DNA from 2 places in the Variovorax sp. LARHSF232 genome. Region 2 is predicted to be linked to the other one. Evidence: riboswitches for the same ligand, from Rfam matches in the RefSeq annotation. Region 2 holds a riboswitch; the other holds the start of a gene.
What was found. Region 2 has a riboswitch for glycine ahead of gcvT (glycine cleavage system aminomethyltransferase GcvT). Riboswitches for the same ligand answer to the same signal wherever they lie in the genome.
Positions count from the first base shown of each region.

Region 1: linked by a shared signal. The riboswitch ahead of ACIPRI_RS11370 (D-amino acid dehydrogenase) and the one ahead of gcvT (glycine cleavage system aminomethyltransferase GcvT) in region 2 are both predicted to bind glycine.

Region 1 is NZ_JBIXJS010000003.1:534,757-538,151, reverse strand. Features, by position in the region: gene ACIPRI_RS11380 (RelA/SpoT family protein) at 1-628, shown strand, start outside; gene greB (transcription elongation factor GreB) at 625-1,182, opposite strand; glycine riboswitch at 1,344-1,455, shown strand; gene ACIPRI_RS11370 (D-amino acid dehydrogenase) at 1,558-2,859, shown strand; gene ACIPRI_RS11365 (LysR family transcriptional regulator) at 2,861-3,395, opposite strand, start outside.
Region 2 is NZ_JBIXJS010000009.1:89,933-93,327, reverse strand. Features, by position in the region: gene nadA (quinolinate synthase NadA) at 1-495, opposite strand, end outside; gene nadC (carboxylating nicotinate-nucleotide diphosphorylase) at 498-1,379, opposite strand; glycine riboswitch at 1,485-1,590, shown strand; glycine riboswitch at 1,605-1,715, shown strand; gene gcvT (glycine cleavage system aminomethyltransferase GcvT) at 1,764-2,924, shown strand; gene gcvH (glycine cleavage system protein GcvH) at 2,965-3,336, shown strand; gene gcvP (aminomethyl-transferring glycine dehydrogenase) at 3,378-3,395, shown strand, end outside.

The DNA.
Region 1 (3,395 bases), on a different contig from region 2:
CTTCACCGGCAACCGCACGCGCGCCGAACTGCTGACCGACATCGGCCTGGGAAGGCGCATCGCCACCATCGTGGCCAAGCGGCTGATGGCCCTCTTGGGCGAGCGCGGCGAGAAGCCGGACGCGCTGATGCTGAGCCGCGAACGCTTCACCGCGCATGAGACGGTGTCGCAAGGCGCCGTCACCCTGGATGGCAGCGAGAACTCCTCGGTGCGCTTCGCCCTGTGCTGCCGTCCCATTCCGGGCGACGAGATCGTCGGCTACCTGGGGCATGGCGAGGGCCTGGTGGTCCACACCGAGCAATGCGGCGTCGGCCAGCGCCTGCGCTATCGCGACAGCGAGCGCTTCTTCGCGGTCGAATGGGCGGACGAGCCGGTGCGCACCTTCGAGACCGGCGTCATCATCACCGTGCGCAACGACAAGGGCGTGCTGGCGCGTGTGGCAGCGTCGCTCTCGGCCGCCGAAGCCGACATCACCCACGTGGAGATGTCGGAAGAAGTGCCACAGGACTCGACCGACCTGCGCTTCGTGATCGCCGTGCGCGACCGCGTGCACCTGGACGCGGTGCTTCGCGCGGTGCGGCGAACGCCTTCGGTGCTGAGCGCCGTGCGCACCGTGCCTGCGCCTTAAGCAGGCGTCGGGTAGCGCACCTCCAGCACCTCGATCTCGTGCACGCCGCCGGGCGTGACCAGCTTCACCACGTCGCCTTCGCGCGCTTTCAGCAAGGATCGGGCGATGGGCGAGATCCAGCTCACCTGGTGCTGGCTGCTTTCGGCTTCGTCGATGCCCAGGATGGTGACGCTGTTTTCCTCGCCGTGCTCGTCGGCATAGGTGACGGTGGCGCCGAAGAAGACCTGGTCGCGGCCGTGGTGAACCGAGGGGTCGGTCACCTCGGCGATTTCCAGCCGCTTGGTGAGGAAACGGATGCGCCGGTCGATCTCGCGCAGGCGCTTCTTGCCATAGAGGTAGTCGCCGTTTTCCGAGCGATCGCCGTTCTTGGCGGCCCAGTGCACGGCCTCCACCACCTTGGGCCGCTCCTCGTCCATCAGTTGCAGAAGTTCCGCGCGCAGACGGGCGAAGCCGCCCGGCGTCATGTAGTTGCGGGTGCCGGCGGGAATGGACGGCAGCGATGCGCCGTCTTCCTCATCGTCGGTGTCGCTTTCCTTGGTGAATGCCTTGTTCATCTGCCTATCTCGTGCATGTCTCTTCGCGCGTTCGATGATAGTTTGCGACTAGAATTCGCCCACTGCAGGAGAGCGGGCATCCATGCCCCACCGAAGGCGCAAACTCCCATAAACGCTCAGGTCGGCCCCAAGTCAAGAGGGGCCTCGTACTGCAGATACTGAAAAAGCCGTCTGGAGAGCCGTCGCGCAACATGCGCGCGACGCACCGAAGGAGCAAGTCCGCTGCGGGTGCAGCGGATGAATCTCTCAGGTACCAAGGACAGGGGGAGCGGCAACTTGGACGGCATTCGCGTGCGTTCCGGTTGCCCATCGCTCCCCGATGGCATCCACGCATTTGCCTGTCGTTCAAGCGCTGCACCTTCGAAAGGTACTGCAATGCGCGTGATCGTCCTCGGCGCCGGCCTGCTCGGCACCACCTCGGCCTACTACCTCCAGAAACTCGGCCACGAAGTGACCGTGATCGACCGGCAGGGCACCCCGGCCGCCGAAACCAGCTTCGCCAACGGCGGCCAGATCTCCGTGAGCCATGCCGAGCCCTGGGCCAACCCCGGTGCGCCGCTGAAGCTCCTGCAATGGCTGGGCAAGGAAGACGCCCCCTTGCTCTTTCGCCTGCGGGCCGATGTTCGCCAGTGGCTGTGGGGCCTGTCCTTCCTGCGTGAATGCACGCCCGCGCGCACTCGCCACAACATCGAGCAGATCGTGCGCCTGGGCACCTACAGCCGCGGCAATCTGCAGGAGCTGCGCCGCGACACCGGCATTGCCTATGACCAGCGCAGCCAGGGCATCCTGCACTTCTATACCAACCAGAAGGAGTTCGATGCCGCCCTGGCGCCGGCCGAACAGATGCGCCAGCTGGGCTGCGAGCGCCGCGTGATCTCGGCCGACGAGGCGGTGGCGCTGGAGCCAGCGCTGGCCCACATCCGCCCGCAACTGGCCGGCGCCACCTACACCGCAGAAGACGAATCGGGCGACGCCAACGCCTTCGCGCGCGAGCTGGCCAAGCTGGCCCAGGCCAAGGGCGTACAGTTCCTGATGAGCCACACCATCACCGCGTTGCGGGAAGCTGGCGGGCGGCTGGACCACATCGAAGTGACCGACGCCACCGGCCGCTTCCAGCGCATCCGCGGCGACGCCTACGTGCTGGCCATGGGCTCTTTCAGCCCGCTGCTGGCTGCACCCCTGGGCATTCGGCTGCCGATCTACCCGGCCAAGGGCTACTCGGTGACGCTGCCGGTGAAGGACGCCAGCCGCGCCTATGAAACCTCGCTGACCGACGACGAATTCAAGCTGGTCTTCTCGCGCTACACCTCGGCCCAGGGCGATCGCATGCGCATCGCCGGCACGGCCGAGCTCAACGGCTACGACCGCGACCTCAACCAGGTGCGCTGCGAAGCCATCGTGCGCCGGGTCGAAGCGTTGTTCCCGGGTGCCGGCGACACCACGCAGGCCCAGTTCTGGACCGGGCTGCGGCCGGCCACGCCGAGCAACGTGCCGATCATCGGCAAGTCGAAGCTTTCCAACCTCTTCCTCAACACCGGCCACGGCACCTTGGGCTGGACCCATGCCTGCGGCTCGGGCAAGTCGATCGCCCGCATCGTGAGCGGGCTCGCGCCCGAGGTGGATTTCGCTTTTGCCGGCATGCCGGCACCCGCGGCTGGCCGGCTGATGCCGGCCTGATTCAGGCCACCACCGGCCGGCCCGTGCGCACGGCTTGCAGAAAGCCCTGCACCACCGCATTGGCCGGCCCGGCGCGCCAGACGCAATAGGCTTCCGAGCGCGCCGCCTCGCCTTCCAGCGGCCGGAACACGGCCCCGCGCAGGGCTGCGTGGCGCATGGCATCGGGCACCAGCGCCACGCCCATGCCCTGCGACACCAGCGAGACCACCGACATCCAGTGGCGCACCTCGTGCCGAACCTCGGGCGCAAAGCCCGCGTCGGCGCAGATGCCCAGGATGCGCTCGTGATAGTCCGGCGAGACGCTGCGGGCGAACAGCACGAAGGGCTCGCCCTTCAGCTGCGCCGGATCCACCGTGCGCCGCCGTGCCAGCCGATGCGCAGTGGGCAGGCAGGCGACGAAGGGCTCGGACAGCAGCAGCACATGCGCCAGCTCGGCCGGCATGCGGCTGGTGTGCACGAAACCGACGTCGAGCCGGTCGTGCAGCAGCTCGGCAATCTGCTCGCGCGAATTGAGTTCGGCCAAGGTCACCTTCACG
Region 2 (3,395 bases):
GGCGCGCGCCTTCACGGCGGCGCTGGTGTTGGCGTAGACCAGCACGGTGCGATCGGGGTACGCGTCGCAAAAAGCGCTGAACTCGTCGACCGGGCAGCCCAGGTCGAGCGAGCAGTTGGCATCCAGGTCGGGCATCAGCACGCGCTTGTCGGGCGACAAGATCTTGGCCGTCTCGCCCATGAAGCGCACGCCCGACACCACCAGCGTGCGCGCCGCATGGTCGCGGCCGAAGCGCGCCATCTCCAGCGAATCGCCGACCAGGCCGCCGGTTTCCTCGGCCAGGTCCTGCAGGTCGGGGTGCACGTAGTAGTGCGACACCATCACCGCGTTGCGCTCGGCCAGCAGGCGGCGGATTCGCTCCTTCAGTGCGGCGCGCTCGGTCTGCGTGGGCTCGACCGGCACGCGGGCCCAGGCATGGCGCGTGTTGCACACGGTGCCGGCCGGCTGCTCGAAATCGACTTCGACGATGACGGAAGATGCGTCAGCAGAAGACATGCTCACAGCCCCACGAAGCGCATCGACAGATCGATGGCCTTGACGTCCTTGGTGAGCGCGCCGATCGAGATGCGGTCGACACCGGTCTCGGCCAGGGCGCGAACGCTTTCCAATGTCACGCCGCCGGAAATCTCCAGTACGGCGCGCGCATCCGCGTCGCCCGCTGCCGCGTTGCGGCGCACGGCCTCGCGCAGGGTGGGCAGATCCATGTTGTCCAGCAGCACCATGCGGGCGCCGTTGGCCAGCGCGACCTCGAGTTGGTCCAGGGTTTCCACCTCGATCTGCACGAACTTGGCAGCGGGCCCTGCGGCAGCCGCGGCACGCAGTGCGGCCGCCACGCCACCGGCGGCGGCGATGTGGTTTTCCTTGATGAGGATGGCGTCGTACAGGCCGATGCGGTGATTGGTGCCGCCGCCCACGCCCACCGCGTACTTCTGCGCCAGGCGCAGCCCCGGCAAGGTCTTGCGGGTGTCGACGATGCGTGCGCGCGTGCCGCGCACGGCTTCCACGTACTGCGCGGTGCGGGTGGCCACCGCGCTCAGCAGTTGCAGGAAGTTGAGCGCGGTGCGCTCGGCACTGAGCAGGCCGCGGGCCTCGCCCTCGATGGTCAGCACGGTCTGGCCGGGCTCGCAATGCTGGCCCTCGCTGCGCTGCCAGGTCAGCCTGGCCTGCGGCTCCAGCTGCTGCAGCACGGCCTCGACCCAGGGCGTGCCGCAGAGCACCGCGTTTTCGCGCGTCAACACACGCGCAGTGGCGCGCCGGCCGGCCGGCACCAGGGCGGCGGTCAGGTCGCCGGCGCCCACGTCTTCTTGCAGGGCGCGGCGCGCGTCGGCGCGCGCCAGTTCGGCCACGCTGGCCGTGGAAAAATCGAAAGGGGTGGTCATGTCGAGGGTTTGATGGGCCAAGAGCGGACGCTGCCAACACGGGCCGCGCCAGCCTGCATTTTGCCGGCAGCGCCGGCGCCACGCTGGGCCCGGCCATCCCTTACACTTCCGGCGTCAGGAGAGAGCCCCGCATTCGATGACGGGGCCGCCGAAGGCGCAGGACCTCCGAGAGAGGGCCCGAACGCTCAGGCAAAAGGACTGACAAGGCGCCCTGCTGTTGCAGGACGTTTCCCGGCTGGAGAGAGGTGCAACGCCGTACAAGGCGTGGCACCCACCGAAGGAGCAAACCCCGATCGTGGGGCGAATCTCTCAGGTAAAGCGGACAGCAGGGGTGGCCCATGGCATGCGCCATGGAATTCGACTGCCCCTATTGGAGAAAGCGCCTTGACCGCCGCATCCGACGAACTGTTCAAGACCCCGCTGTACCCGCTCCACGTGGAGCTCGGCGCGCGCATGGTGCCCTTTGCCGGCTATTCCATGCCGGTTCAATATCCCAGCGGCCTGATGGCCGAGCACAAGCACACCCGCGAGGCCGCCGGCCTGTTCGACATCTCGCACATGGGCCAGCTGCGCCTGCAAGGCCCCGACGCCGCCGCCGCCTTCGAAAGCCTGATGCCGGTCGACGTGATCGGCCTGGCCCCCGGCAAGCAGCGCTACGGCCTGCTGCTGAACGATGAAGGCGGCATCCTGGACGACCTGATGTTCTTCAACGAAGGCCACGACTCGCTCTTCGTCATCGTCAATGGCGCCTGCAAGGCGGCGGACATCGCCCACATCCAGGCGCGCATCGGCAAGCGCTGCGCCGTGCTGCCCATGCCCGCGCACGCCCTGCTCGCGCTGCAGGGCCCGCAGGCCGTCACCGCCCTCACCCGCCTGTCGCCCGGCATCGAGCGCTTCGTCTTCATGACCGGCGGCGCGGTGCAGATCGGCGGCATTCCTGCCTTTGCCACCCGCAGCGGCTACACCGGCGAAGACGGCTTCGAGATTTCCGTGGCGGCTGATCAGGCGCAGGCGCTGGCGCGCCTGCTGCTGGCCCAGCCCGAGGTCTTGCCCATCGGCCTGGGCGCGCGCAACTCGCTGCGGCTGGAAGCGGGCCTGTGCCTGTACGGCAACGACATCGACACCAGCACCACGCCGGTGGAAGCCTCGCTCAACTGGGCGATCCAGAAGGTGCGCCGCGACGGCGGCGCGCGCGCCGGCGGCTTTCCGGGCGCCAACAAGATCCTGGCGCAGCTGGCCGTGTCGGCCGACCTGGCCGGCCATGTGGACCAGAAGATCCTCACGCGCAAGCGCGTCGGCCTGGTTGCGCTGGAACGCGTTCCCGTGCGCGAGGGCAGCGAGCTGCAGTCCTTCGAAGGCAAGGCCATCGGCCAGGTGACCAGCGGCCTGCTTGGCCCCACGGCCGACCGGCCCGTCGCCATGGGCTACGTGGCCACCGCCTTCTCGGAGCCCGGCACCCGCATCCAGGCCATCGTGCGCGGCAAGCCGGTGCCGATGGAAGTCAGCACCCTCCCCTTTGTTCCGACCCGCTACTACCGCGGATAGATTTCTCCTTCCTCTCTTCATTTTCAATCTGGAGCCAAGCATGACTCTCAAGTACACCAAAGACCATGAATGGGTTTCCGTCGACGGCGACAACGCCACCGTCGGCATCACCCAGCATGCGCAGGACGCGCTGGGCGACGTGGTCTTCGTCGACCTGCCCCAGGTGGGCAACGACTATGCGCAGGGCGAGGTGGCCGGCGTGGTCGAGTCGGTCAAGGCCGCGGCCGATGTCTACATGCCGCTCGCAGGCGAAGTCGTCGAAGTCAACGAGGCGCTGCGCGCCGACCCTTCGCTCGCCAACAGCGACCCGATGGGTGCCGGCTGGTTCTTCAAGGTGAAGCTGGCCGAGCCGAGCCAGCTCGACGGCCTGATGGACGCCACCAGCTACGAGAAATTCTCCGCCGCAGCCTGATCGGCCTGCCGCCTGCTCCCCACCTTTTGCTGCTGTCCGCCATGCCGACTTCTTCTTCC